Regions from separate parts of the Bacillus sp. GB_SG_008 genome, predicted to be linked through region 2. Evidence: a T-box and tRNA genes for the amino acid it is inferred to sense, from the RefSeq annotation. Region 2 holds a T-box; the other holds one or more tRNA genes.
What was found. The T-box of region 2 lies ahead of metG (methionine--tRNA ligase). A T-box ahead of a tRNA ligase gene usually reads a tRNA of that ligase, here a tRNA-Met.
Positions count from the first base shown of each region.

Region 1: it has a tRNA-Met gene. The T-box ahead of metG (methionine--tRNA ligase) is inferred to sense a tRNA for this amino acid. The anticodon was not compared.

Region 1 is NZ_JBPZSK010000015.1:16,040-31,430, forward strand. It holds gene spoIIE (stage II sporulation protein E) at 1-1,713, opposite strand, end outside; tRNA gene ACTDJC_RS21700 (tRNA-Glu) at 1,981-2,052, opposite strand; tRNA gene ACTDJC_RS21705 (tRNA-Met) at 2,064-2,137, opposite strand; gene ACTDJC_RS21710 (S1 domain-containing RNA-binding protein) at 2,304-2,786, opposite strand; gene divIC (cell division protein DivIC) at 2,874-3,233, opposite strand; gene yabQ (spore cortex biosynthesis protein YabQ) at 3,230-3,883, opposite strand; gene yabP (sporulation protein YabP) at 3,880-4,188, opposite strand; gene ACTDJC_RS21730 (RNA-binding S4 domain-containing protein) at 4,243-4,524, opposite strand; gene mazG (nucleoside triphosphate pyrophosphohydrolase) at 4,537-6,000, opposite strand; gene ACTDJC_RS21740 (putative polysaccharide biosynthesis protein) at 6,012-7,613, opposite strand; gene spoVT (stage V sporulation protein T) at 7,991-8,527, opposite strand; gene mfd (transcription-repair coupling factor) at 8,663-12,193, opposite strand; gene ACTDJC_RS21755 (anti-sigma-F factor Fin family protein) at 12,427-12,651, opposite strand; gene pth (aminoacyl-tRNA hydrolase) at 12,723-13,283, opposite strand; gene ACTDJC_RS21765 (ribose-phosphate diphosphokinase) at 13,353-14,306, opposite strand; gene glmU (bifunctional UDP-N-acetylglucosamine diphosphorylase/glucosamine-1-phosphate N-acetyltransferase GlmU) at 14,325-15,391, opposite strand, start outside.
Region 2 is NZ_JBPZSK010000002.1:411,522-426,912, forward strand. It holds gene ACTDJC_RS07030 (NupC/NupG family nucleoside CNT transporter) at 1-571, shown strand, start outside; gene ACTDJC_RS07035 (group II intron maturase-specific domain-containing protein) at 839-1,246, shown strand; gene ACTDJC_RS07040 (NAD(P)/FAD-dependent oxidoreductase) at 1,677-2,855, opposite strand; gene ACTDJC_RS07045 (DUF1641 domain-containing protein) at 2,900-3,340, opposite strand; gene ACTDJC_RS07050 (ferritin) at 3,889-4,395, opposite strand; gene ACTDJC_RS07055 (MazG nucleotide pyrophosphohydrolase domain-containing protein) at 4,452-4,772, opposite strand; gene ACTDJC_RS07060 (TIGR00730 family Rossman fold protein) at 4,845-5,423, shown strand; gene ACTDJC_RS07065 (Dps family protein) at 5,593-6,033, opposite strand; gene ACTDJC_RS07070 (DUF3920 family protein) at 6,230-6,664, shown strand; gene ACTDJC_RS07075 (MarR family winged helix-turn-helix transcriptional regulator) at 6,775-7,188, shown strand; gene ACTDJC_RS07080 (pirin family protein) at 7,237-7,935, shown strand; gene ACTDJC_RS07085 (M4 family metallopeptidase) at 8,135-9,784, shown strand; gene ACTDJC_RS07090 (metal-sulfur cluster assembly factor) at 9,830-10,144, opposite strand; gene ACTDJC_RS07095 (class I SAM-dependent methyltransferase) at 10,364-11,164, opposite strand; T-box leader at 11,309-11,581, shown strand; gene metG (methionine--tRNA ligase) at 11,634-13,268, shown strand; gene ACTDJC_RS07105 (DedA family protein) at 13,449-14,063, shown strand; gene ACTDJC_RS07110 (DUF3938 domain-containing protein) at 14,148-14,525, opposite strand; gene ACTDJC_RS07115 (YitT family protein) at 14,857-15,391, opposite strand, start outside.

The sequences.
Region 1 (15,391 bases), on a different contig from region 2:
CACAACAACTGTTTCTCGTAAAATATCAGACAACATTGGAGCAACAAGTTTTTCGCACTCCCCATGCTGATTACATGCAGCAGGGATCATCATTTCAATATCAACGCTCCCTCGATCTAAACAATAAATATCAACGTGTTCAACCTCTACTCCAAAGTCACGAAATGCTTGTAAAATTTGTTCCTCTTGTGCTTGATGATTCTCTCTTTCCTTTTGAATCTCTTTAGAAAAATCCGCCATTACTTTCGAAACACCCATAAGTTGTTCCGCAACAATTCTACGATTATCTCGCATTTGTTTCCTTAACTTTTGTCCTTCATAAAAATGCCCTAATTCACCTTCTATTAAACCTGCTACTTTTGTTCCTCTCACACAATATTTTTCAAAATCACGAAGCAGTTTACGATTATTCTGCAATGTACCTTCCTCTGTTTCATCCATAAGTTGTCTCATATAATCGTATGTTTTATCAAAATTCACAACCCAACATTGATCCTTCTTAAAGCATGTTTGGCATGTCTTGGCAGTAATTGTACTTAAAAATAAATCCGTCTCCGTATCCTTATCCTCATCTTCTACATATCCGTATACAGAAAAACTATTAGATAACGCTTCAAACACATTTGCAAACTGATTAATTTTGTTTGCCGTTACATCACGCATTCTTCGCAAATATTGCTGTTGGTCATTAGAATGCTCCTGTGTTCCCGGCATATATTTAGAAAGACGTTCAATGATGAATTTAGGCATCAATAAAAATAAAGCAATTGCTACACCCGATTCTAACAAAGTCGTCACAATACTTGCTTGTTTATCTACGTATAACGTAATTAAACTTGTGCCAATTAACAAACCTAAACTTACACCTATTCGCCTTCCTTCTTTCAATAACCCTCCTAACAGCCCAGAAAACGCCAATAAACTCAATTGATATAAGCTTGCTACATTCGCTAAGCTTAAAATTAAACCTGTTACAACACCCACTGTAGAGCCTGTTGCTGCTCCTGCTACAAAGGCAAACACTAATACTAAATATCTCGTAAAAATATGCTGAACTGATAAATCGTAAATAAACCAATCTGTTGTACCTGTTAGTACAGATGCCAGCAATATAATTAAACAAACAATTTCTTCTGTTTCTAATGATTGTTGTTTTCCTTTTCGCTCTATTAAAAGTGGAACACTTTGCAAGAAAATCATCGTTAGTACGAAGCTTAATCCTGCTTCAATTGTACTAACCAGCAAATCATACATACCAATTGCGCCTTGCGCGAAATAGACAACGATGAGATGAGCCGTTAACGCAGAAATAAATACTTGAAACGGTACAAGCCCAATCGTCTTATTTGTAAAACGACTAAAGAAGATATTATAGACGAAGAATGTAAATATAGATGCAAAGGCAAAGAATAGATTTTCTAATGAAACTGAAAATGCACCAGCCATTACTGCGAGGAATGCAAGAGCCATTTTATCGCGTTTCATCACATATACAGCAGCGAAAAACGGCAAAGCAAAAGGTAAAATGTTCGTTAAAATATATGCTCGTCCTAAAAGAAAACCAACTAACGCAACTACAAATCCCCACCGAAAGAAAATTTGTTCCAGTTTCACTTTTAATTTGCTTATCCACTTTACAGTTGTCATTTGCCCACGACCTATAGCAAGCGTACTAGAATTCGAATTGACAGTATTCCTTCCTGCTCTTGGCATATTTTGAACACCACCCGCATATTTTATTACTTGTAATTATAAAAGGAATTTTACGGAATTTTTGTCAAAATAACAGTTTGTAGTCCAATAATTGTTCGACTTTTTATACAAAATAGCACCATATATATACAGGCTTACACTTAAAGACCTTATTCGGTGATTGAATTTTCAGAAAATAATAGTTGTTTTTGTAGAAGAAACGCATAACATTCACAATTTCTCAACACAAAAAAAGATCATGCATATTTGCATGATCTTTTTCATTTATGACCCGTACGGGATTCGAACCCGTGTTACCGCCGTGAAAGGGCGGTGTCTTAACCACTTGACCAACGGGCCGTTAAAAAATATAGCGGCGGAGGGGATCGAACCCCCGACCTCACGGGTATGAACCGTACGCTCTAGCCAGCTGAGCTACACCGCCATGTCGTATTTAACGGACAATTAGTATGATATCTTAAATAGCATTTAAAGTCAACGTATTTTAAATATTTTTTTATTCTTTTTTCTACACACTGTTTTCACCATAAAAAAGCACCCTGAGTGAACACTAAGGGTGCTTCTCTTTATTTTAAAATAAACAGCAAGTTTTATCCGCGACGAGCGCCACGGCCGCCACGTTTTGACTCCGTATTACGCTTTAAAGAAGTTAAACGGTCTTCACTGTCTTTTAAAAAGCGAGCCATCTTTTGCTCAAATGTTTCTTTTTGGTTGCGGTTATCACTGCCACCACGATTATCTCTGTTAAAAGAGCGATTGCGTTGAGGACGTCCAGCGCGTTGATTATCACGTTGATTATCGCGTTGATTATCGCGTTGTTCACCTTCTGCTCTTTCACGTTCTTTCGCTTTTTTAATAGATAAACCAATTTTACCGTCTTTCTCAACGTTAATAACTTTTACTTCTACTTGATCACCTACTTTTAAGTGATCATTAATATCTTTTACATAATTATCAGCAACTTCACTAATATGAACAAGACCTGTTAAGCCTTCTGGCAGCTCTACAAAAGCCCCAAAATTCGTAATACCTGTTACTTTACCCTGTAACTTGCTGCCTACCTCGATTGACATAAAAAAAACGCTCCTCCTTAGTGGTTAAAAAGTCAAATTTTATTTCATTATATATAATCTTAAAATATAGTGTCAATACGACACCCACTACTTAGAAATAGGAAAAATTATCTCTTCAGGCTTTGAGAAGTAATAATCTCTTCTAGCAATCTCTAAAACATAGTCCTCGTCATGTAACTTTTGGACTTCATCTTTCAGCTTTTTCTCTTTCGTCGTTAACGTATCCATTTCTTTTTTTAACTCTTTTACTTTTGCTTCTTTAGCATTAATCGCACTATTTTGTTTATAAAACGTCACACTGACACTTACAATAATTACAAAAGCAAACACAAAAAATAAAGCTAATCGACGATACAAGCGCTTCTTACTGTCGTTCGATTGTATTATATGTTCTTTGGCAGAAATTGGATTCTGTTCTGATACATATCTTTGCCTTAGTTCCCTCATTTCCGAGGTCCCCCTAACTTCTTTTTTATACGTTCCCAAATTAGGAATATATGCTTCTTCATTTTCTTGACATATTTTAAAAGTCCTGCTTGTCTCTTTATAAAAATTTTAACACGGTTAGGGAGAAGTTTCCATATAACAAAAAAAACAAATCGAACAGGAATAAGAATACTTTTCCATATTAAACGTAATATTGCTATAATAAATCGCCACAATCCCATTCCAAATCCAACCAAAAGACGAAATAAAAATAAAGCAAGCGCTATAATTAAATGAATCAAAACTGTAATTGGCTTAACAATAAATAATTGGAAAACACGAACACAAAAATAAAATGTTTGAACAAAAATGTGAATCAGAAAATTTAACACTTTCATGTACAATGACTTTAACAAACTTTGATATGCAGCAAACCCACAAAGCAATGCTAGAAATACGTACATACGTAACTCTGCTTCATTTACAAGCAATAGCACATAGAATACAAAAAGAGCTTGGACAATCCAAAATAAAATATCATAAATAAATACAAGCCAACGCTTTCGCTCTCCGCGTTTCAAAAAACGATGATACGTATCTAAAGCTGCTCCAAGCGAAGCGCCCATTCCAATCATCGAAAGCATTGTATATAGTTGAATAGTTAGGCTCATTTAAACAACTTGCTAAAGAACCCTTTAGCTTTCTCCCCTTGATGCTCATCAATGTAAGCCATCTCATATATTTTTCCTTTAATGGATACAAGTCCTTTTTCAACATCAAGGTTTTTCATTTGCAGATTTTGACCACGTATTGTTAAAAATCCCATAACTGTTTCTAATAAAAATTCTTCGCTATCAAAACTTTCTACTTGCTTGACTCCTGTAATATCGAGAATGCGTCTTCCTCTCATTACGACATCATGTTCTACAGTAACATTTTGTTGATTAGAAGACGACATTGAATAGCCTTTGTTCACGTCCATCCCCCCATAACTTTATACTAGTACCAATGTATGAGGAGACAAAATTATTTAGAACAAGCTATCCTCTGCTTTTACTTCGACTTTCTCTTCACGAACAACAGTGTATAAATTTGCAGCATCTTCTTTTTTGGTTGTTTCTTTTAGTTCATTAATTTTCACAGTAACAATTTTTTGGCCAAAACGAATTGTTAATTCGTCTTCTACCTTTACAGTTGAACTAGCTTTTGCAGCTTGGCCGTTAATCATAATGCGGCCTTGATCCGCAACTTCTTTTGCTAACGTTCTTCTTTTGATAAGACGAGATACTTTTAGAAATTTATCTAAACGCATGACGACTCCCCCTTATTCGTTCTCTATTCGTTTTGCCTCTTCCCATAGTGCATCGAGCTCTTTTAAAGAAAGATCTTTCATTTCTTTCTCCATACTAGCAACCTTTGCTTCCATGTATAAAAAACGACTCATAAATTTTTCATTTGTTTTATGAAGCGCTTCTTCTGGATTGATTTTATAGTAGCGGGCAATATTTACAAATGCAAATACTAAGTCACCAAATTCCGCTAACATCTTCTCTTCATCCATAGCTGTCACTTCACGTTGAAATTCTTCCCATTCTTCTCCTACTTTTTCCATCATTGGCTCGACATCATCCCAATCAAAACCAACCTTTGCTGCTTCTTTTTGAATTTCATAAGCGCGCATTAGCTGAGGTAAACTTTTAGGAATGCCTGATAAAATAGACTCTTTTATATTTCCTTTTTCCTGTTTTTTAATTTCTTCCCAATTCACAACAACATCAGCAGCAGTCTCTACACTAACATCTCCGAACACATGAGGATGACGACGTACCATTTTTTCAGACAACGTACGAATTACATCATCAATTGAGAACCAACCTTCATCTTCGCCAATTTGTGCATGAAGCATAACTTGTAAGAGAACATCACCAAGCTCTTCAACAAGATGATCATCATCTTCCTCATCAATAGCCTCTAACACTTCATATGCTTCTTCAATTAAATATTTCTTTAACGATTGATGCGTTTGTTTTTTATCCCACGGACATCCATTTGGTCCACGCAACTCTGCAATAATATTTCGCAATACATCAAATTGTTGGTATAACGATTGGCGATTTAACACAGGCGGCACGTACACACTCGTTAAATTGTTAAGTTCTGCCTCATGATCTAATAAATAAAGCGGTACTTTTTTCACTTGTTCAAATGATGTTCCAGCTGCGGTTACAATATATACTTCATAATCATCTGGAAGCATTTCCATTAACGTTAGTTTGACTTCAGATGCTATAAACGCATCGTACACTTGGCAGAAAATCAAGTGCTGACGAAGTTCTAATTGTCCTCGCTCGAACGACGTTGCATCAATCAACTGAAACCCTTCAATCGGGTCGATTTTCAAACTTGCAAACATTGGATCTAAAAAGCTTTGTCCACCTTCGATACGCACATCAATATTCTCTTTTTCTCCTTTTTGCAGCAAAAGTTGTACAGTACGCTCTGCCACAAGCGGATGCCCTGGAACTGCATATAAAATATCAGTATCCTTAGCTTTTTCAATCAATGTGTTAGAAATTGTTTCATACACTTCATCAAATGTATCATACGTTTCGTATACGGCATCAAAAGATGTATATAATACACCTTCTTTCTCGAGTTCCATTATAACTGGATGCTCTTTTGTTCGAACGTACATATGTGCCGCTTCTTTTACTTTGCGATATACGCCCATTGTAAGCTGATCTAATTCACCAGCCCCTAATCCTAAAATCGTAATTGTTCGTTTCATAAAATCCACCTCTATCCACTCTTCTTCAACGAAGTTTGTACTTTTTCATGTTTCATAACTGATCCAAGTTCCTGCGCTGTAAATACACGGAACTTTAAAATAAGAAATACATATAGTAGGCCACCGACACCGATACCGAGCAGCGCTTGAATCATTGCGATACCTCTATGTTCATCGGTAGCTTGTAACCCCAGCCAATCAAACATATACATAAATCCAGCGAGCACTAACACCATACTTAAAGCTCCAATTGTCATACCTACAATGGACTTTCTCTGCATAAGCGACTCATTAACAACTCGAATCAGCAACATGCTATTCAGTAATGCAATGCACATCAATGCAGCCACAGTTGCAATCGCTGCACCGATTGCACCAAAATGCGGCATGAGTATACAATTGAGTAATAATTTCACACATGCACCAATTACAACAAATAAAGCTGGCTTTACCGTTTGTCCCAATCCTTGCAAAATAGATGCCGTTGTAATTGCGAGCGAACTAAACAAGATAGAGATAGATAAAACCCCTAGCACATCGGAGCCGGCGCTATTCTCAAATAGCATAATATTCGCAGGCCGAATGATACTCGCGAGTCCTAATGATGCAGCAAGTCCAATCACAAATGTAATTTTCATTGCTAGCTGTACTTTTTCGCGAATAAATACATAATCTCCTCTCTCTTTTGCCGCTGTAATCATCGGAATTAAAGAAAGGGAAAACGATGTTGTCACGACTGTCCCGAGCTGCATAAGAGGAATGCCACGATCGTATATACCTTTTAGCATTTTTGCTATTTCTACCGACTCTCCGTTCTGAACAAGTAAACTATAAAATGAAACAGAATCCGCCATTTGCATAAAAATTAAAACTAAATTACTAATACAAATAGCAATTCCTTGCCAAAACAATGTACGAATAATGACCTTTTTATTACGAATCGCTTTAAAACTTTGCAAAAAAATAGCACGAAAATCTTTTCGCAAATAAAAAAACAATACAATTACACCGATCAAGCCACCTGCTATAGAACCAAACATAGCGCCTGCTCCCACCGTATATAAATCAAATCCTTTTGTTATAAGGAATAATGATAGAAATACAATAATGGATACACGAATCGTTTGTTCTATTACTTGCGATACAGCTGTCGGCACCATATTTCCAAATCCTTGAAAATAACCACGTGCTACAGAAAGAAATGGCATTAATAAAAAAGAAAATGCAATCGTACGAATTAACTTGTCCAAATGAGCATCTCCCATTAAAGATGCAATTGTATGTGCCCCAAAAAACAATACAATAAACCCAATGCTTCCGATAGCTAATAAAAACCAAAAAGAAATACATATAATGGACTCTGCTTCTTTTCGTTCTCCTCGTTCTAAACGCTCTGCAATCATTTTTGAAATTATGATTGGGAAACCATATGTCGCTAAAATTAAACAAAACCCGTAAAACGGGTAAATTTGCTGATAAATGTAAAAGCCAATGTCACCAGCTATATTTTGATATGGAATACGGTAAAAAGCGCTTAATACTTTTGTAACAAAGCTCGCAATTGTTAATATAATCGCTCCGCGCCAAAAAGCGTGGTACTTCTTCGTCTCCATGACCATACAATCTCCCTTTTTTCTATACTCATCCTACGTATTATATCACAAAGAAAAAAGCGGTCTTCGACTTTGAATACTATCACGTAAAAAAGGTAGCAAAATGCTACCTTTACACAAATATATAATTTCATTTCAACAGGCGGTATGTTAAGGTGTATCGCAAAGCACGACCGCCTGCACGAGCCCAATTTGCGGGCTAACCATGAGTAAGAAGAACGTCACTTTATCCCGCATTAACGGGCAGTAAGACCCCACCTCAAGATTCGGAGAAAAGCAAAGAAGATAGGTAGGGGATAACTGCCCATAAAAGCCCGATTGGTTCAACTAACCATCAGTGGGGGATGAAGAAAATCCCCACTGATGGAAGTTTCACTTTATTGCTCCATCTGTTTTGCTAAGAAGCTTGCTGCTGTATCAACAGCTTTGTGTTCTACATCACTAATGATGGCTTCTTTTGAAAAAATGATAACAGCTCCAATCGGGTCACCATTTGCGATAATTGGACCAATTGTATAAGATTGTATCTTCTCCGTTACTCCATCGATAATGGAAATTTCGCTTTCATCTGTCATTACGACTGATTTGCGTTCTTCCATTGCTTTCTCAATTAGATCTCCAACACTTTTATTTAAGTATTCTTTTTTTGACACGCCAGCGACAGCAATAATTGAATCACGGTCGCAAACAAGCACGTTATGTCCTAAACTATCATATATAGCATCTGCATATTCTTTAGCAAAATCACTTAATTCGCTAATCGGAGAATATTTCTTTAAAATAACTTCTCCATCGCGATCAACAAAAATCTCTAACGGGTCGCCTTCCCGAATACGGAGAGTTCTGCGAATTTCTTTCGGGATAACAACCCTTCCTAAATCATCAATTCGACGTACAATTCCAGTTGCTTTCATTCTAATGCTGCCTCACTTTCTACTGATGATAAAAGTCGTGATTTTACCTGTTCATGTAAAAATCACCAACTATTAAGCATAGTATTTTACACATTAGTTCTTCTATACACGCCGAATTGTATTTTTTACCCTAATTTAGGCATTTATCTCTTCTTTTTTCACATCTTTTAAGCCTTTTAGTAAATTTTCGGCAATTGTGAGCCACTTCGATGTTTCTATTTCACGAACGTTCATCACAATTTTCAAACGAGAACCTTCCATACCAAGACCAATCATACGTCCAAAACTGCTGCCAAGCATAAATAATTTTCCGCCATCAATATTTTGACTAGCCTTTTCAGAAAATAACATCGTAACTTCTTGTTTCGTTTGTTTAATTAACTCAATTTTCTCTTGCATTGCTAACACTTTAATATTTGCAATTTGCAGTAAGTATCCGACTTCTTGCGGATAATCGCCGAAGCGATCAATCATCTCTTCTTGTAATTCCTCAATATCCTCAATAGTAGAAACGCCCCTAAATTGCTTATACATCATAATTTTTTGTTTACTATCGGAAATATACGCATCCGGTAAGTATGCATCTACTTCAAGGTCAATTTCAATATCAAGCGCTTGCTCTTCCATGTTCGTACCTCTACGCTGCTCGATTGCATCTTTTAACATTTGTGAATATAAATCAAAACCAACAGAATCAATAAAGCCATGCTGCTCTGCACCTAATAGATTACCAGCCCCGCGAATAGATAAATCGCGCATTGCAATTTTAAACCCAGACCCGAGCTCCGTAAATTCTTTAATGGCTTGCAAACGTTTTTCTGCAACCTCAGATAGCACTTTATCGCGTTTATAAGTGAAATATGCATAGGCAACGCGATTTGAGCGTCCTACTCGACCACGCAATTGATACAACTGCGATAAACCCATACGATCTGCATCAAATACGATTAATGTATTTACATTCGGAATATCAACACCTGTTTCAATAATCGTTGTACTTACAAGTACATCATGTTGCCCCTCTAAGAAGGAAAGCATAACAGATTCTAATTCACTTTCATTCATCTTTCCATGCGCAAAGGTTACCCGCGCATCAGGAACAAGCATTGAAATTTCATCTGCTTTTCGCTCAATATCTTCAACACGATTATATAAAAAGTATATTTGACCACCTCGTGCAAGCTCACGTTCAATTGCCTCGCGCATTAACGCCGGATTATATTCCACAACGTACGTCTGCACTGGGAAACGATTTTCTGGCGGTGTTTCAATAACAGATAAATCGCGAACACCTAACATAGACATATGAAGTGTACGTGGAATTGGCGTTGCTGTTAATGTTAGTACATCAATATTGGCTTTTAGTTGCTTAATTTTTTCTTTATGTGTCACACCAAACCGTTGTTCTTCATCAATAATAAGTAGTCCTAAGTCTTTATATATGACATCTTTCGATAAAAGGCGATGTGTGCCGATAACAATATCAACGGTACCATCTTTTAATCCTTTAATCGTTTCATTTTGCTGTTTTCTCGTACGGAAGCGACTTAATAACCCAATATTAATTGGATAATCTTGAAAACGCTCTCGAATTGTTTCATAATGTTGCTGCGCTAAAATTGTCGTTGGTACTAAAATCGCAACTTGTTTTTCATCCATAATTGCTTTAAAAGCAGCACGAATTGCCACTTCTGTTTTTCCATATCCAACGTCACCGCAAAGTAGGCGATCCATCGGACGACCGCGCTCCATATCCTTTTTAATTTCTGTAATTGAGCGTAGCTGATCTTCTGTTTCTTGATAAGGGAAAGACAATTCAAATTCCTGTTGTTCAGAAGTATCCGGAGTAAAGGCGTATCCTTTTGAAGCCTCACGCTCTGCATACAATTTAATTAAATCATCTGCAATATCTTGGACAGATTTTTCTACCTTTGTCTTAACTTTCTTCCAATCATTTCCACCAAGTTTATAGATTTTCGGATCTTTCCCTTCAGATCCTACATACTTCTGCACTTGGTCAATTTGCTCAATTGGGACGTATAATTTATCGTTTCCTTGATATTTGATATGCAAATAATCTTTATGAACACCATTAATCTCTAGCGTTTCAATCCCTAAAAATTTACCAATACCATGGTTTACGTGAACAACATAATCACCAACTTTTAGTTCAGAGTAGCTTTTAATTCTCTCTGCATTCGAAAGTTTTTGCTTACGCTGTGATTTTTTTACCTTTTTATTAAATAATTCTTTTTCAGTAATAATCGCAAGCTTTTGCATCGGCATTTCAAAACCTGCATGTAGGTCACCTACCGCAATCTGGACACGTCCCGGAAGCAATACATCCGTTCCCTCAATAATATCTGCTTCAATATCATAATCATTTAAAATATGTTGCAATTTCTTCGTTCGCTCTTCATTTGCGCCTAGTACAACCGTTGTAAAATGACTTTTCGTCCATCTATCAATTTCTGTTTTTAATAAATTCATTTGACCATGAAAGTCTTGCATTGTTTTACATGTTAAATTCATAATATTTTGCGGATGTGTATGCGGAATATGGCGTAAAAATAAATTTAAGTATAAGAAACTTCGTTTTTTATGGTGCAAAAATTGTGCAAAATTATGAGAAAAAGATAAATCTTGAACAATTGCACCTTCCCCAAGAAGCGATATATACCATTCTGCTTCTTCTGTTTCTAAATGATCCGCTGTTTCTTGAATTCGAGAAACCTCATCTAGAATAACAACACCATTTTCCGGTAAATATTCTATTAGACTAGCAGGTTCATTATAAAATAAGGATAAATATTTAAACATCTGCTCGATGGTCTGTCCATTTTTCAATAATTCTAGCTCATATGTTACTGTTTCTAATATCGTCGTTTTTAATTTCTCATCGGATACTTTTTTTAATGTATTAGCTAAGCTTGATTCTAACTTCTGCACACCAAGTACGAGTTCTTCTTTAGAAAATACAAATTCCGTGGCAGGGCCAAATGATACGCTTTCTATCTTCTCTTGCGAACGCTGCTCTTCTACAGTAAAGGAACGAATAGAATCTACTTCTGTATCAAAAAACTCAATACGAATTGGCAGTTCTTCCGTTAATGGATAGATATCTAATATCCCACCGCGAACACTAAATTCTCCAGGTGCCTCTACCATAGATTTACGTTCATATCCCATGGTCGTTAACACATGAAGCAATTCATCAAGATCAATTTCTTGCCCCATGTTTAATTCAATTTGCTGTTTCTTCCACATCTCTTTTGTTGGTAGAAAACGACGTAAACCTGCAACAGGAGCCACAATAATTCCCTTTTCCCCAGCTGCTAAGCGGTTCAATACTTCAATGCGCTGCGCCTTCAGTTCTGGACTTGCAACACCGATTTCTGATGCAATCGATTCATTGACAGGATATAACCAAACATTCTGCTCTCCAATTAATGAAACTAAATCTTCATATACTTTTTGCGCTTGATATAAATTATGTGTTATGACAAGCTGTGACTGCTGTGTTTTTTTATATAAACTAGCCATTAACAATGAACGAGAAGACGTTGCCATCCCCGAGATAAGCTGTTCTTTTAATCCTTCTTGTAACCCATCTATAATCGTTCCTATTTCTTTATTTTCGTAAAACTGCTCTAGTAAACCTATCATTTTTCAAGACTCCTCTCAACATAAAGAGCAAGCTATTATATTTTATGCAAATATTTTGGAAAAAGAAAACAGAAAAATGCTTTGGACAAGCCAAAGCGAAAACATTGCATCCCATCCTCTATAAGCAATAAGCCTTCCATCTCCATATTTAGAAAAAAGGAGGATAGAAGTTTACCTATAATCGTTCAACTAACTATCAGTGGGAAAAACATACTCTGATAGAAATTTCATTTTTATTGTAAGAACAGTTCATATTCATAGTACTCAGGATAGGATGCGAGCGTTTTTTGACACGATTCACAAATTGTTTTTATATATATATTTCCGTTTTCATCAAAATGAATCATTTCTAATCGCTCTTGCTCTGTTAGTTGACCCAATACAAAGCCATATACTTTTTCTGCTGCAATACTACCTATCTTACATCCACAATGTCTGCAGTGATAATGTCCGTCCATAAATTCCTCCTAGCCGTACAATTACTACTATTATGGATATAAGTACAAGAAAATATTCCATTTCCAAAACGTTAGTTATTAAAAGTATTCATAACTTGTAAAAATGGAGTTTTCAGCCATTCTTCACATGCACCTGCACTTTTTTCAATTGCTCGCTCTACCTCTGGCATCTCATCTACTGTAAAACGACCTAAAACATAATCGACTACCTTCATCCCATTTTTAGGACGATCGATCCCCATACGAATACGTTGAAATTCCTGTGTCCCTAAATGTGCAATTGTTGATTTTACACCATTATGACCACCAGCACTACCTTTCATACGAAGACGTAATTTCCCAACCGGAATATCTAAATCATCGTACATCACTACAAAATCTTCAATATCAATTTTATAGTAATCCATAAGTGGACGAATACTTTCTCCAGATAAATTCATATATGTAAGGGGCTTTAATAAAATAACTTTTTCTCCATTCACAAAACCCGCACCAAATAACCCTTTAAATTTCTGTTCATTTAACGGTATATTCCAACGTTTAGACAATTCATCGATAGCCATGAACCCAATGTTATGCCTTGTTAATTCATATTCTCTCCCTGGGTTACCAAGTCCTACTATTAATTTCATTGTAACACCACTTTCTTTTTTCGATACGAAAAGACGTAACCAAAATTGGTTACGTCTCATTCTATCCAATTAATTAAATAGTACACTTACAGATTCTTCTTCGTAAACACGAATAATTGCTTCTCCAATTAATGGAGCAACAGAAAGTTCTTGTACTTTATCAATTTTCTTCTCTTCTGGTAATACGATAGAGTTTGTTACAACTAACTCTTTAATGTTTGAATTTTGAATACGTTCAATTGCTGGACCAGATAAAACTGGATGTGTACAGCAAGCATATACTTCAGAAGCACCGTTCTCTACAAGAGCGTTTGCTGCTAATGTAATTGTACCAGCTGTATCAATGATGTCATCAATTAAAATTGCTGTTTTACCTTCGATATTACCTACGATATTCATTACTTCTGCTACGTTTGGACGCGGACGGCGTTTATCGATAATAGCGATTGGTGCTTTTAAACGATCTGCCATTTTTCTCGCGCGCGTTACACCACCGTGGTCAGGAGATACAATTACGATATCCTTAAGACCTTTCTTCTCAAAATAATCAGAAAGAATAGGTACACCCATTAAATGGTCGATTGGAATATCAAAGAATCCTTGAATTTGTGGAGCATGTAAATCTAGAGTAATTACACGGGTAGCACCCGCTGTTTCAAGTAAGTTTGCAACAAGCTTCGCTGTAATCGGCTCACGAGAACGCGCTTTACGATCTTGACGTGCATAGCCATAGTAAGGAATAACAATGTTAATTGTTTTCGCAGATGCACGTTTTAACGCATCAATCATAATAAGCAATTCCATAATATGCTCGTTTACTGGGAAGCTTGTAGATTGGATGATAAATACATCGCAACCACGAATACTTTCTTCAATGTTAATTTGAATTTCTCCATCACTAAAACGTGCAACAGAACATTTTCCTAATTCTACTCCAATGTGCTTTGCAATTTGCTCAGCGAGCGCCTTGTTAGAGTTTAAAGAAAACACTTTCAAATTAGAATTTAGATATTGATTCGACATCTAGATTAACCCTCCACATTATGATTTTTTCTTGTTCAGCAATTGAGAAACATAGTCTTCTTTGTTAACTTGACGTGCACGTGCAATTGATAATGCTTTTGATGGAACATGCTCTGTAATTGTAGAACCTGCCGCAACATAAGCACCATCTTCAACTGTTACAGGAGCAACAAGGTTTGAATTACAACCAATAAATACGCCATCTCCGATAACCGTTTTAAATTTATTCTTGCCATCGTAGTTCACCGTAATTGAACCACACCCAAGATTCACGTCTTCTCCAACTTGTGCATCCCCGATATAACTTAAGTGTGAAGCTTTACTTCTATTACCAAAGACAGTCTTTTTAATTTCTACGAAGTTTCCAACACGTACTTCATTACCAATAACAGATTGCGGACGGATATGAGCGAACGGCCCAATTGCAACATCAATACCAATCTTACTATCATGAACTGTAGATTGGCGAATTGTTGTATTATCTCCCACTTCACTATCACGGATTACTGTATGCGGTCCAACTTCACAATTTGACCCAATAACAGTATAACCTTCAATAATTGTCCCCGGATAAATAACCGTATCATTACCGATTTTTGCATCGACAGAAATATACGTGTTGTTCGGATCAATAATTGTAACACCATTCACCATGTGTTTACGGTTAATACGTTTTTTCATAATGTCTTCCGCTTGCGATAGAGCGACTCTGTCGTTAACTCCTAACGTTTCATCAAAATGCTCCGTTTGATAGGCAGATACAATATGACCTTCATTTTTCAAAATCTCAATTACATCTGGAAGGTAATATTCCCCTTGCACATTTTCATTAGAAACTTTAGAAAGAGAAGCAAATAGCGCTTTATTATCAAAACAATACGTACCTGTATTAATTTCTTTAATAGCTCGTTCTTCTTCGTTTGCATCTTTATGTTCGACAATTTTTTCAACGTGACCATTTTCATTACGAACAATTCGTCCATAACCAGCAGGTTCCTCAATGCAGGCTGTTAGTACCGTTGCCTTTGCACCTGCTTCTCCATGCTGTTTTAACAAAGCTTCCATTGTTTCCGCTGTAATAAGAG
Region 2 (15,391 bases):
ATTTATTATCATTCACATTTTAAATCCTTACGATGTGAGTGAAGAGGAAGATATTTTAGAGTTACAAGAGGACAAGCACCAAACGTTCTTCGAAATGTTAGGCGAGTACATTATGTTAGGATTTTCAATTGCAGTTACAGTAGCAGCGATGTTAATCGGATTCATTGCATTGATGGCAGCAATTAACGGTCTATTCGATTCTATTTTCGGTATTACATTCCAAACGATCTTAGGGTATGTGTTCTCACCATTAGCGTTCATCATGGGTATTCCAGCATCAGAAATTGTATCAGCTGGACAAATTATGGCAACAAAATTAGTAACAAACGAATTCGTTGCGATGCTTGATTTAGGAAAAGCAGCAGCTCATTTAACACCTCGTACAGTTGGTATCTTATCTGTATTCCTTGTATCATTTGCGAACTTCTCATCTATCGGAATTATCGCAGGTGCAACGAAGAGTATCGATGCAAAACAAGCAAATGTTGTATCTTCTTTCGGATTAAAACTTGTATATGGTGCAACGTTAGTAAGTATTTTATCAGCGATTATCGTTGGGGTAATGCTATAAAAAAAGAAAAAGCAATGGGCAGCGGGCTCGTTGCTTTTTTTGTTGCGTGCCCAGCTAAGCTGGGCACTGTTCACTGGTGAAGGTTCAGTCTAGGTAAGAACCAAGTCGCCTAGTAGCTGACAGGCAATCGGGGGAGAAATTCTAAGATTGAAGCCTTGTGACAAAGTAACTTCTTACTAGAAGTGCGAGCGAATTAGCAGACCGTAACATAAAGTGAACCTTGCCGCTTCGTCAAGAGCACCCTAGCAATAGGAGAAGTCGAAATTAGTGAATACGTGGGACGGAAAAGAGGGATTTAATTTTCTTGGATTTCATCATCGGAAATTTCCAAAACATGTGAAAGACGGGAAGAGAGTGCATATCATGGCACACGTACCGAATAAGGAGGCCATGAAGAACATGCGAGAGCGCATCAAGAAGTACACAGAGTCTAGAAATAAATTGTACTTACAATTGAATGAGATGGTGAAAGGATTAAACCGAATCTTACAAGGGTTTAAGAATTATTATAGCCTATCTCCAATGGGGCAGAAATGGCTTGGCAAAATAGGCTGGTACGTTCTGGAACGACTGAATCTTTTCTGGAACAAGAAAAGAAATGTTCGAAAGAAACATAGTCGCATTAAGGACTTGATGAAGAAAACAACATACACACTCGTGAAAGTGGGAAGCTAGAACAAAACTGAAAGCCAAAGAAAGAAGAACATCGGAAAGCCGTATGAGGGAAAACCTCACGTACGGTTTGATGAGGGGAAACCGGAACAGAAAAGAGATGGCAAAGCCATCTCTAAGACATCTGTTTCAGTTTTCTACTCTACTACCTCTGTGCCCACCTAGGCATGGCGAACTGCTCTTTACCGTGTGAGTAACCCCTCCTTATCCACCTTCTGGTCTGATTGAAGAAGGGGAATTCTTTTGGAAGCATGTTAAAAAGAAAGAGGAGTACATAGATTATTTACAATACACAAAATCGTAACAAAGTAGACAGTATATTTAGAGATTTCAAAAGGTGTATGTCACTTTCTTGTTGAATAAGTTATGTAGAGAATTTTGACCAAATAAAAACCCGAATCATAGATAAACATGATTCGGGCTATCATTCAGATTAGTAAGCTAAGCTGAATAATCCTTTAATGTGTGATAAGTAACGAACGTTACTTGCTTCTTTCATTAATGATGCTGGTAAGCCTTTAAGTGGAGTTGAGCTTGCTCCGATTGTAGCAACAGCATCTTTACGTCCTAGACTTGCAAGTGTTCCAGAGTTTACTGGTGCGAACTCTTCGAATGCTTTGCCTTCTAGTGCTGCGTATAAGTTGTATCCAATTAACTCACCCATTTGCCAAGCGATTTGTGCAGTTGGTGGGTATGGACGGCCGTCTGGAGCGAAGACAACAGCGCTGTCTCCAGCAACGAATACGTCTTTATGAGAAGTAGATTGAAGGTATTCGTTAACAGTTGCACGGCCGCGGTTTACTTCAAGACCTGATTCACCGATTAATGGGTTACCTTGTACGCCGCCTGTCCAAACGAATGTGTTAGCAACGATTTTTTGACCGTCTTTTAAGTCGATTTCATTGCCAGCAACGTTTGTTACAGGAAGACCTGTTAAGAATTTAACGCCGCGTGCTTCTAAGCTAGTAGTTGCACGTTCAATTAAATGGTCAGGTAATACTGGAAGAATTTTTGGGCCTGCTTCAACAAGAAGAAGTTTAACTTCTTTTGGATTTACGCCGTGGCTTTTTGCAAGTTTAGGCATAATGTCAGCAAGTTCACCAACTAGCTCAACGCCAGTTAATCCGCCGCCGCCGATTAAGATTGTAGCATCAGCTTCGTTTTTCGTTTTAGCGTATTCACGAATACGGTCTTCAACGTGTTTGTAGATTTTGTTTGCATCAGCAGCAGATTTTAATACCATGCTGTTTTCTTCTAGTCCTGGAATACCGAAGTAAGCAGTTTTACTTCCTAAAGCAACTACAAGTGCATCGTAAGATAAAGTAGTGCCACCAGCTAGTTTAATTTCTTTGCTATCAACTGAGAATGACTCAACTGTTGCGATTTTAAGATCGATATCTTTGCCTTTGAAAAGTTTTTCTAATGGCATAGCAATTGCCTGTTCAGAAATATTTCCTGCTGCAAGGCGGTGTAGTTCCGTAATAATTTGATGTGTTGGATATTGGTTGATAACTGTAACTTGTGCTTCTGATTTGCTGTAATGTTTACGTACATTTAAAGCTGCAAGAAGTCCGCCATAACCAGCACCTAAGATGACAATTTGTTTTGACATAGTATGATATCCCCCGTCTTTACTAATTGTTGTGTAAGAAAGAATTATTTATGATTGCGTTCTGCAGTAATTTGAAGATAAGCGTTTACAAAGCGAAACATTTTTTGTGCTTGCGGATCTTTTAGCATTCTTAAAAGGCCAAAAAGACCGATAACTTCGTTGCTTTCTTCAGCGCGATCTTTCGCTTCGATAGCAGTTGCAGCAATGGCTTTCACTGTATCTTTTACAGGTTCTGCAAGTTCTTGGATTGCTCCAACAGTATCATTTTTTAATACTTCATCAGTAGCGACTGCTTGAGCGAAATCATAAGACTTTGTTAAAATGTTAACGAGCTCAGTTAATTTTGGAAGTTGTTCTACTAATGTAGTTAAAGACTCTTGAACTTCAGGCTTTAATAGCTGATCAAGTACATCAAGCTGTCCTTGACTAGCAGAAATTTGTAATGATTCTTGTTCAGGCTTTGTTTGAGTGATTGTTTCTGGCATCTCCAATTCTCCTTTACGATAGCAATACTTCTTAAATTTTTGGGAATGAAAGAAGATTCCCCATTACAGGTAAGATTTCTTCGTCCGTAACAACTCGAGGAAATTTGTAAAAATTTACACAAAGATTTAGGGCAAGCTGCTCTTAAAGTTACTATTGCCGGTGAATATGTCTTTTCAAATCGTTGCAACATTCGAATGAACTATAAGTAATCACCGAATCTGAAATAGTAAATTTTAAAAGGCTAGTTGCGTCCTCTAGCTTATGGACTTGTCCAGTAAAAGACTTTGCCTACCAACTGAGTATATTATATACTGTAATACACCTATGTTAACATAAAAATGATTATTAAGCATTCGATTTTAATGACTATAATCTACGAACCTACAGGGCGTTATATCTGTTTTTTTATTCCAATTTTACAATGTAAGAAGCATAAATTGACGAAAGCGGTTGATTTATGCTTTTTTTGTTTGCGTGCCAGCTAAGCTGGAACAGAAAAGAGATGGCAAAGCCATCTCTAAGACATCTGTTTCAGTTTTCTACTCTACTACTCAGCTGGTGGAGTAAACGTGCGTTTTTCTAATTCAGCATCTAACATAAATAATGCATTTGAATCGTTTGTAATTCGTTTTAATTTTTGAATGGTGCTATCGAAAGATGCTTCTTCTTCAACTTGTTCGTCAACAAACCATTTTAAGAAGGTAATCGTAGCATGCTCGCGCTCATCCCAAGCAATATCAGATAGGTGATAAATTCGTTTTGTGACTTCGCGTTCATGTTCGAGACCGATTTCAAAAGCAGCTAAAATGGATTCGTACTCGTTATTTGGATGATCGAATCCAGTAATGATCGCACGCTCACCGCGATCATTAATATAATTGTAAAGCTTCATTGCATGGAAACGCTCTTCCTCTGCTTGTACAAGAAAGAAGTTGGCAAATCCATCATAGCTTTCTGATGTACAGTAAGCCGCCATTGCCATATACACATGGGCGGAGTAAAACTCAAAGTTCATTTGATCATTTAGTGCTTCACGTAATTTTGGAGATAACATAAAAAGACCCCTTTCATATTATTACGATATAATCATATCATAATTGAAAATAATTCTCATTTATATTCGAATCGCTTGGAGAGTTTCTTAACATGCGTTTCCATAATATCTTGTAAATCTAAATTATATTTTTGCGCTAAAATAATAAGATTTCCTAACACATCTCCAATTTCTTCTTTTAATTCAATTGTTAATTCTTCTTCGCTTTTTTTTCGTTCATCTGGACGATCACGACCAATTTCAATAGCACGCACGACGCGAGAAACTTCTCCCACTTCCTCCGCTAAAAAATTAACGCGAATAAAGGAATTATATTGTGCCCAGCCCCGCTCATAATAAAATTGTTCCACCCAGCTTTGAAATTCATTCGTGTTCATCCTTTTCCCATCCTCCCAATATGTAGTATGATTACATTGTAGCATAACAATATGTAGTTTTGGGGTGGAGTAATGAAGCGTATTTGTGTATTTGCAGGATCGAATGTTGGAGAGCGTCCAGAGTTTCAAGCAGAAGCTCGGCAACTTGGAGAAATACTAGTTCAAAATAATATAGAGCTTGTATACGGAGGCTCTTGTGTTGGATTAATGGGAGAAGTAGCAAATCAAGTATTAGAGCTAGGCGGCCGTGTAACGGGTGTCATGCCTCGTGGATTATTTAGAGGAGAAATTGTTCATCAAGATTTAACAGAACTAATCGAAGTGGAAACGATGCATGAGAGAAAAGCAAAAATGAGTGAACTTGCTGATGCATTTATTGCACTTCCAGGCGGTTATGGAACGTTTGAAGAGCTGTTTGAAGTGGTATGCTGGTCGCAAATTGGGATTCACGAAAAGCCTGTTGGCCTACTGAACATTGCAGAATTTTACACACCGTTATTACAAATGGTGGACCGTGCAGCAGAGGAAGGCTTTATGAATCCATCGAATAAAGAATTGCTTGTATCTGCAAAAACGGCTAATGAGTTAATTCCTAAAATGAAAGAGTACAAACGACCAGTGATGGGGAATAAGTGGAAGCAGTTAACATAAATAAATAAATAAAAAACCGAGCGGAATTGTCCCGCTCGATTTTTTGGTGTGATATTTGTCGAATGTGGTCGAAGGGTCTTTATATTGTGTCGAATCGCCGTTATATTAGAAAAAACGCCGATAAATGATGCATTTGCGCCGATATATTGCTAAGCTGCTGCCGTTTTTCTTATTGATTCAAGAATGCGCGTAACATCCATGCGTGTTTTTCAAGTTCTGTGTAGATGCCAAGTAGTAAATCAGATGTCGTTTCATCGTCTGCATCTTGTGCGATTTCCATGCCTTTTTTGAGCTCAAGAAGCATTGCTTCATAGTCTTTCATAATTGCTTCGACCATTGCTTCGGCAGTTTCTCCGTAAGCTGCTTCTTGAACAGAAGATAGTTCTAAGTATTCTTTCATCGTTGCTACTGGTTTGCCGCCGATTGCTAAAATACGTTCTGCAATTTCATCGATGTGCGTAGCTGCTTCTGTATAAAATTGTTCGAATTTCTCATGTAATGTAAAGAACTGAGGTCCTGTTACGTACCAGTGGTAGTTGTGTAATTTTGTAAATAAAACGTTCCAGTTTGCTACTTGTCTGTTTAATACTTCAATAACTTGTGTATTCATAATATCAATCTCCTTCACGTTTTTTTTATTTTTAATACCAATTACTAATTTATAATTATTATAATCTAATAGATGGTATAAAATCAACCCTTTTTGCATATATATTTTTAAATATTTTGTGACATAGGTGTAGGTTTAAAACAAGGAATAATGTGGCATACAGAGAAAAGAGAATAATATAGAAAGGAGAATGAAGATGCAACTCCTATCTCAAAAGATATATCAACACACTGAGAACTGGTATGTACTTGATGAAGATTTTCCATGGGATATAAATCAAGTAAAGAGGGATGTGTTCTCATTAATTGAACGGCGTGATATACCTGTATTTTTCTGTGATACGTGTGAAACAAATGATGTGCTAGTCCGACTAGGAGAAGAGGAAGAAGAATTTTTATTTCCGCTGAACGGATTTTATCATAAAGAAAAGCGTTTAATTTTCGTTTGTATGTGGGAGAAGTATGAGTGCTTATTGGAAACATTGTTGCATGAGTTTCGGCATGATATGCAGCATGAACGGAAGTTATTATATGTCGGTAATGAAATGTATGAAAAGCGGTGGATTGAGAAGGATGCCAGAGTGTTTGCGAAGAGAAAGATGAGAGAATATAGGAGAAGGTGTGCAAACTAAGACATAGTGAATCCGGCACTATGTTTTAGTTTTACTTACAAAAAGAAAGTAGTTGACATTTGTATAGTTTAGTTCTAAACTATAGTTACAAAGCTTAGCGAGGTGATGGAATGAAAACAGATGAACGACTTGGTTTATTAGTATGGTTTCGTTTATCACGCTTTTACAACCAAAGTATTAGAGAAACGAATCAGCATTTAAAAAAATGGGATTTGTCTGCTGCACAATTTGATGTATTAGTACAAATTGGGACAGGGGATCGTTTAACGCAGCAAGAATTAGGTCAAAAGCTTTTCGTTACAAAAGGAAACGTTACGCAGCTTTTGAGTAAAATGGAGCAGCTTGATTTGATTCAAAGAGAGCAAGAAGGAAAAACGAAATATCTTTCCTTAACAGAGAAAGGTAAAGCACTGTATGAAGAAGTTGTTCCGCCCCAAGAAAGATTTCAAGCAGCGCAATTTTGCAAGTTGGATCGCGAGGAACAGAAACAGCTGTTAGCATTACTTCGTAAATTACAATCATAAAAATTTTAAATAAATATCTCGAATTCGAGATAAAATGAGGTGAAGGATATGTTCAAAAAAATTGATCATAAACAAATGGGAAGAGCAAATCACGGTTGGTTAAATACACATTTTCATTTTTCATTTGCAGATTACTACAACCCAAATAATATGAGATTTGGTGCACTTCGCGTAATTAATGATGATTTAGTAGCAGCACAAACAGGATTTGATATGCATCCACACCGTGATATGGAGATTATTTCTTACGTAGTGGACGGAGCATTAACGCACCAAGATAGTATGGGAAACCGCGGGACAATTGAACGCGGCCATGTGCAATACATGAGCGCTGGAACAGGTGTCTTCCATAGTGAGCACAACTTAGGAGATGAAACATTGCGTCTTCTGCAAATTTGGATTTTACCAGACCGTGCTGGCCATACGCCAAATTACGGTGAATTTAAATTTGATTGGAGTAAACGTGAGAATACATGGTTCCACATGGTTTCACCAATTGATGGCGGTGCACCGATTGAAATTCATCAAGATGCAAATCTGTACTCTCTTGCTTTAGAAAAAGGAAAAGAGATTACATTCCTAGTTGGTGAAGGGCGTCAAGCTTATTTGGTTCAAATTGAAGGAAGCGGCATTGTGAATGGTGAAACGTTAGTGATGAGAGATGCAGCAGAAGTCATTGAAGAAGATATCCACATTCAAGCAGCAGAAACAGCTCATTATTTAGTAATTGAGATGAAGAAACAATAATTAAGTGAAACTTTCAACAGTGAGGGGGCTTACTGCCCGTTAATAAAAATATGCCACGAGTAGCGTCTATAGATAGCGCTGCTCTTTTTTTGTATGAATTTTCTGTCGAAATTTTCTAAAATTTAAACGGGAGGTTATTACTATTATCTCTAGAATTGTATAAAAGTGTCAAAACATTAGGGGATGGGGAGTGTTGTTTTTGAAAAAGAAGGTATTATCTTCAACGTTAGCTTTATCTCTAGCTTTAGGGGGATTTGCGACATTTGGTACGTCACGTACATATGCAGCAGAGCAAAAAGTTCAATACAATCAAGAATTTCAGACACCATCTTATATTGGGGAAGAGTGGAAAGCACCGGAAGGATTAGATAAAAAAGAAACGGTGTTTGAGTATTTAAAGAGTAAGAAAGACATGTTTAAATTAGCAGGAAATATGGAGAAACATTTTGAAATTGTTGGAGAAGAAAAAGACGCAGAAGCGGGAACAACGCATGTGAAGCTTATTGAAAAATATAATGGTGTTCCTGTATATGGCTCTGATCAAACAGTAGCAATTGATAAAGATAATAATGTGAAAGCATTTTTCGGACAAGTTATCCCGAATTTAGAAAATAAAAATATCCCAGCAACTGCAAGTATTTCAGAAGATGAGGCTGTAAATATTACGAAAGCTGATATTGAGAAAGAGATTGGAAAAGTAGACAACTATGATGGGATTAAGAAAGATTTATATGTATATGAAAAAGATGGACAATATTATCTTTCCTATCTTGTAAAAGCATCTGTTTCAAATCCAGCACCAGGCTACTGGCATTATTTCGTTGACGCGACAAATGGGAATGTAATTGAGAAATATAATGCGATTGATCATATTACGGGATTTGGATATGGTGTGTTAGGGAATCGAACAAGTTTTGAAATGGCACAAGACGAGAAAACAGGGGCATTTTATTTGTTTGATGGAAAACGCGGAAAAGGTGTTCATACATTCGATGCGAAAAATACGCCTGCATGGTTGTTTGATCTTCTCTCACGATATCTTGGATATACAGGTGCGGAAGTAGAAAGTAAATCGAAGTTCTTTGAAGATAAAGCAGCTGTTGATGCACATGCAAACGCTGAGAAAGTATACGATTATTATAAGAAAACATTTAACCGTAATTCTTTTGATAATGAAGGAGCAAAATTAATTTCTACTGTTCATGTAGGGGATGGCTGGAATAATGCAGCGTGGAATGGTGTCCAAATGATGTATGGAGACGGTGATGGAAAAACATTTATTCCGTTCTCAGCAGGACTTGATGTTATTGCACATGAGCTGACTCATGCAGTAACAGAATACTCCGCAAATCTAGAGTATCAAGACGAATCTGGTGCATTAAATGAATCGTTATCTGATATTATGGGTGCGATGGTAGACCGTGATGATTGGGAGATGGGAGAAGATATTTATACGCCAGATAAACAAGGGGATGCATTCCGTTCTTTAAGCAATCCTGCTGCTATTCCAAATCCATTAAAGCCAACTGAAGGCTATCCAGATCATTACAGTAAGCGCTACACAGGAACGGTTGATAATGGCGGTGTTCATATTAATAGCAGCATTAACAACAAAGCTGCATATCTCGTTTCTGAAGGTGGTACACATTACGGTGTTACTGTAAAAGGTGTAGGACGCGCAGCGACAGAGAAAATTTATTACCGCGCTCTTACAAAATATTTAACTGCAAACTCAAACTTTAGCATGATGCGCCAAGCTGCCATTCAAGCGGCTGCAGATTTATATGGTCAAAACTCTGATGCGGTATATGCCGTAACGAAAGCGTATGATGCAGTAGGTGTAAAATAAGAAATAAAGAAGACCTGACTTTGATAATGTCAGGTCTTTTTTTATCTAATCGCGAATTCCTAGTGCGATTTTTGCAATGCGTGACATACGTTCTTTGGACCAAGGAGGATTCCAAACAACATTTACTTCTATTTCATTTACCTCTGGAACATTTGTCGATAATACCTTTTTTACATCAGATACAATTTGTCCAGCCATTGGACAACCGATAGAAGTCATTGTCATTGTAATAACAGCATTATTTTGTTCGTCAGTTGTGACATCATATACTAGCCCGAGGTTTATAATATCTACGCCAAGCTCAGGGTCAATTACAGCTTCTAAATTGGCATATACTTTATCTTCTAAAGTTTGAGACATATGAAAACACCTCTATTCATGATTGATAGTTATTCTCATTATACAAGATGGAAAGAGAAGATGCAGTGATTGAGCTCACAGCATTTTTTTCTAGATGAAAAAAGCATTCCTCATAAAGTTTCACTTTATCCTATTTAATTATATTTTAGTAATCTCCAACTTCGACTTATACACGCTATACATAGAAGAAAAACTCTCTTCATTTTGAAGAGAGTTTTTCTATATATTTTTGGCGATCAGTGTATATAGTCCAGGGATGCGATGTTCAATTCCTTCCGGTGCTTGAGGTGGAAAGACCCATTTTTGCTTTGCACCACATTCTTCTGTGAGCTCTTCGATACGGAGTCCTGCTTGAGCGATTTTTGTTACAATTTCTCCTAACGTCCATCTGCGAATTGTATTTTTAGGTAAAGAGGAGCGCTCTGCTTCTGATAAGAGCATACCGTATGCTACATCTACTTCGATTACATCTTCATAAAAGTAATTTCCATTTGCGATTGCTTGGTTATCTTCTATTTGTAGAAGTTTTGTATACATTGGGTGATAGTCGCGTAAAAGGAATGTTCCACCTTGTTTTAACAATTGAGAAATAAGTGTAAATAAAGGCTCTAAATCTATGAAATAGTGGAGCACACCAAGCTCAAGTAATACTACGTCGAATGAGCCTATTGTTTCTGGTAAATCTAGTACATCAGACACGATGTATTCAATATGTATTTTAGCGGCTGCGGCAAGTTCCTTAGCATATTTCGCATTGCTCTCCGAAATATCGACAACCGTTACTTCTGCCCCTAATAATGAAAGGGCAACCGCCTTACTCCCTTTTGATCCCATTAAATTTATAATTCGTTTTCCTCGCACTTCACCGATGTAAGGCAAATAATAAGCGACCTCGGCAGTAGGGTTTTCCCGTATTTGCTTGCCAAAAGAATGCGGCGTTCCGTGACGATTTGTCCAAGCTTCATAAGCGGCTTTACTCCAGCCCGCTTTATTCTTTGCGCTTAATTGCTGTTGATTCAAAAAGACCTCTCCTTTCCATGAAGATGTATAAGTTCTTCGTAAACATGGAATTTCCTTTCAATGGAATGAATTATAATTTTTTTACAATAAAACGAACAAATAGTTTGATTTTTCTGTATAATATTATAAAATGTAAATTACATATGAAAAGCGTTGAAGAGGAAAAGTAGAATGAAATCATTCTTTCCAGAGAGCTTCGGTAGCTGAGAAGAAGCAAGAATACTCATTTGAACAATGGCCTCTGAGCTTCGTCCTGAACTTATCACTTGATAATAGTAGGCGACGACGAGTGTTGGCTTTCGTTATCAAAGTCACAGTATACGAGCAATAGTTGCTCCGTACTTGCAGAGGTCAATCGTGTGAGCGATTGACGAAATAAGGTGGTACCACGACTGTATATACAGCCTCGTCCTTATCTTTTTAAAAGATAGGGGCGAGGCTTTTTTATTTTTAAAGGGGGGCATGTAGGATGAATATTTTTATTGGAGGCGCTTGGCCATATGCAAATGGTTCATTGCACCTTGGTCATATTGCTAGTTTACTACCAGGAGATATTTTAGCGCGTTATTACCGTTTAAAAGGAGACAATGTGTTATATGTATCAGGAAGTGACTGTAACGGTACACCGATTGCAATTCGTGCTAAGCAGGAGAGAGTAAGTGTAAAAACAATTGCGGATCGCTATCATGAGGAATTTGAACGATGTTTTCAGAAGTTAGGTTTTTCCTATGATTGCTATACACGTACTGACTGTGTTCATCATCATGAAGTAGTTCAGAACATTTTCTTAGAGCTTTTAGAAAAGGGGCTTATTTATAAAAAGAAGGTGGAGCAAACATATTGTGAGACTTGTGCGCAGTTTTTGCCGGACCGTTATGTGGAAGGGATTTGTCCGCAATGCGGCGCACAGGCGCGTGGTGATCAGTGCGATGCATGTTCTGCTATTTTGGATCCGATAGATTTATTAGAGAAAACATGTAAGTTGTGCGGCAGTGTGCCGACAATTAAGGAGACAGAGCATTTTTATTTTGCACTAACGTCATTACAGAAGCAGTTAGAAGAGTATATAGAAACGGTGAAACAGAATGGCACGTGGCGTGAGAACGCCGTACAGCTGGCGCAGCGATATTTACAAGAAGGATTACAAGACCGTGCTGTTTCAAGAGATTTGCCAATTGGAGTAAGCGTTCCGATTGCTGGGTACGAAGAGAAGAAGGTGTACGTTTGGATTGAGGCTGTGTCTGGTTATTATTCAGCAAGTAAACAATGGGCACAAGAAATAAACTGTGATGATACACCATTTTGGCAAGCGGATACACGGACGTATTATGTGCATGGCAAAGATAATATTCCATTTCATACAATTATTTGGCCAGCTATTTTGCAGGGAATACAAGCGAAAGTATTGCCAGAATATATTGTTTCTAATGAATATTTAACGGTGGAAAAAAGGAAGTTATCTACGAGTAGGAATTGGGCTGTATGGATACCAGACATGTTAAAGGAATATAATCCTGATTCGATACGCTATTTTTTAACTATAAACGCACCAGAAAATCGAGATACAGATTTTTCGTGGCGAGAGTTTATTTATAGTCATAATAGTGAATTGTTAGGAGCATATGGAAACTTTGTTAATAGAACGCTGAAGTTTCTTGAAAAATATTACGAGAATACTGTACCAACTGGACACATCAATCAAGAAATTGAAGAAAAGCTAAAAGGATTATATGTGGAAGTAGGACGATTGATTGAAAAAGCACATTTTAAACAAGCACTAGAACTAATTTTTGAAACGATTCGTTATGCTAATAAATATTTCGATGAGAGACAGCCTTGGAAACAAATAAAAGAGGACAAGAGAGCCTGCGATGAAACAATGCGAAATTGTGTTCATTTCATTATAAACTTTGCACAAGTATTAGCGCCGTTTCTTCCGTTTTCATCTGCACAAGTACAACAAATGTTAGAGGTTTCTCAGAGCAAATGGAATTACGTCACTGAATGTCCAGCTTATATTTCGAATGTATCACCGTTATTTGAACGTATCGATGTGAAGAAAATTGAGGAAGAAGTGGAAAAACTGTATGGGTCTTTAATATGAAAAAATAGCACCGATTGTGGTGCTATTTTTTCATTAAAGTATATAATCACTTTCCTTACAAAAATGTAATCTTATTGTAAGCCATTGCGATAGTAGTTTCGACAAGGTTTTTATACAATAAAGATACAAAATCAGTACGTGCTAGAAGAATGGGTATCAATAAGAAAAGGAGAGCGAGAGATGGAATGGATTCACGACTTATTTCAACAGCATGCATACTATGTTGTACTTATTGGATTGATGCTAGAGTATATTGCATTTCCGTTTCCGGGAGAGCCAACATTAGCGTATGCAGGGTATTTGGCACATACCGGTGAGCTACATCTAGTGCCGCTAATCTTTTTATCTTTTGTAGGAACAAGTGTAGGTATGACAATTCAGTACTTTGTCGGAAACAAGCTTGGGATGCCATTTATACAAAAGTACGGAAAATATGTCTTTTTAACGCAGCGTAAAATTGATTTAACGAATAAATGGTTTGATAAGTACGGTTATTTTTTAATCTTTATTGGTTTCTTTATTCCTGGTGTGCGTCATTTTACAGGGTACTTTGCGGGAATTATTAATTTACCATTTCGCCGCTTCGCGATGACGATTTATTCTGGAGCATTGCTTTGGGTATCATTCTTCTTAGTGGGCGGTTATTGGTTAGGTGGAAACTTAGATAATATATTTAGAGCAGTTGAAGGCCATATTGGAAAGATTATTATCGGTGTTGTTGTGGTCGTGGCAGCAGGTGCAGCGGTAGGATTCCGTAAACAAATTAAACGTGTGTTTGCTCAAACAGTAAATTAAAAATGTCCATTCTATGTCGAAAAAGGCGGTCTCTGAAATGTACCCTTTACAAAGGGCGCATTTCAGAGACCGCCTTCTTTTTTATTATGAATTACTTTCCATTTGAACATGACTTTCATCTTGTAGTAAATCAAAGATATCCGCTAAGCAAAATGCGATAAACCAAGTCCAAAGACCATGGAAGAACGCTGTACTAAGTTGCAGAGGTAAATCATAAGTTGTTGTGGAAAATGAGATACAACCGCCGACAATTCCAATCATCGTTAAAAGTGTTGTTTTTCTTGCGTTTTCTTCCGGATTGAAAAGAAAGAAAGTAAACGAACCTAAAATTGAAGCGCTTACAATAGAATCGATTCCATTCATATATAAATTTTCACCAGTATGAGTATTTGTCCAAAAGCATACGAGACCGCCTGCTACGGCAAATAATGTTGCGATTATAAATCTAAATTGTTTGTTCATACGTTCATCTCCTTCATCATCATCATTTGAACAGGAGGACCTGAATTTTAATTAATAGAAATTAAATAAGAAGATATAGTTATTATCTACTTTTATGATATATACATAGTATAACATGTTTTAGATTTGAATAAAAATAATTATCTGATATTTCTAGTTTTTGATGTTTCAAATAGCTATAAACATCATTCCATTTCCTTCGATATCATAAAGTGAAACTTCCATCAGTGGGGGGGTTCATCCCCCACTGATGGTTAGTTGAACAAATCGGGCTTTTACGGAACTCTTTTATATGCAAATAAAAACGCAAGGATTTCCTCCTTGCGTTTTGTTATATACGTTTAAATCGTCCAACCACTTCTACTGTTTCTGTAATGTTAATAAAAGCATGGCTATCAACGTGGCGGATTAGACGTTTAATTTCTCCTAATTCATAGCGTGTAACAATTGTGTAAATCACTTTTTTCTCATGATCTGTATATCCACCGACAGCATCAACCATTGTTACACCGCGAATCCCGTTTTGTAGTAATGCTTTTTTAATGGCACTTCCTTTTTCTGTAACGGTCATCACCGTTAATTTAATGTGCTTTGTATGAATAGAATCGATGACTTTACTTACAACAAATCGGCTGATAAGTGTGTAAAGTGTAATATCCCATCCAAAAATAAAACCACCGACTGCAAGTAGAATAAGGTTAAAGCCAAAAGTAATGGATCCAATGGAAATATCCCTATGTTTTGCTACAATTAATCCAATAATATCGAATCCACCTGTTGAAGAGGCAAAACGGAAAATGATTCCCGTTGCAGCTCCGCAAAGTACACCACCAAAAACAGAAGACAACAAAACATCCTCAGAAAGT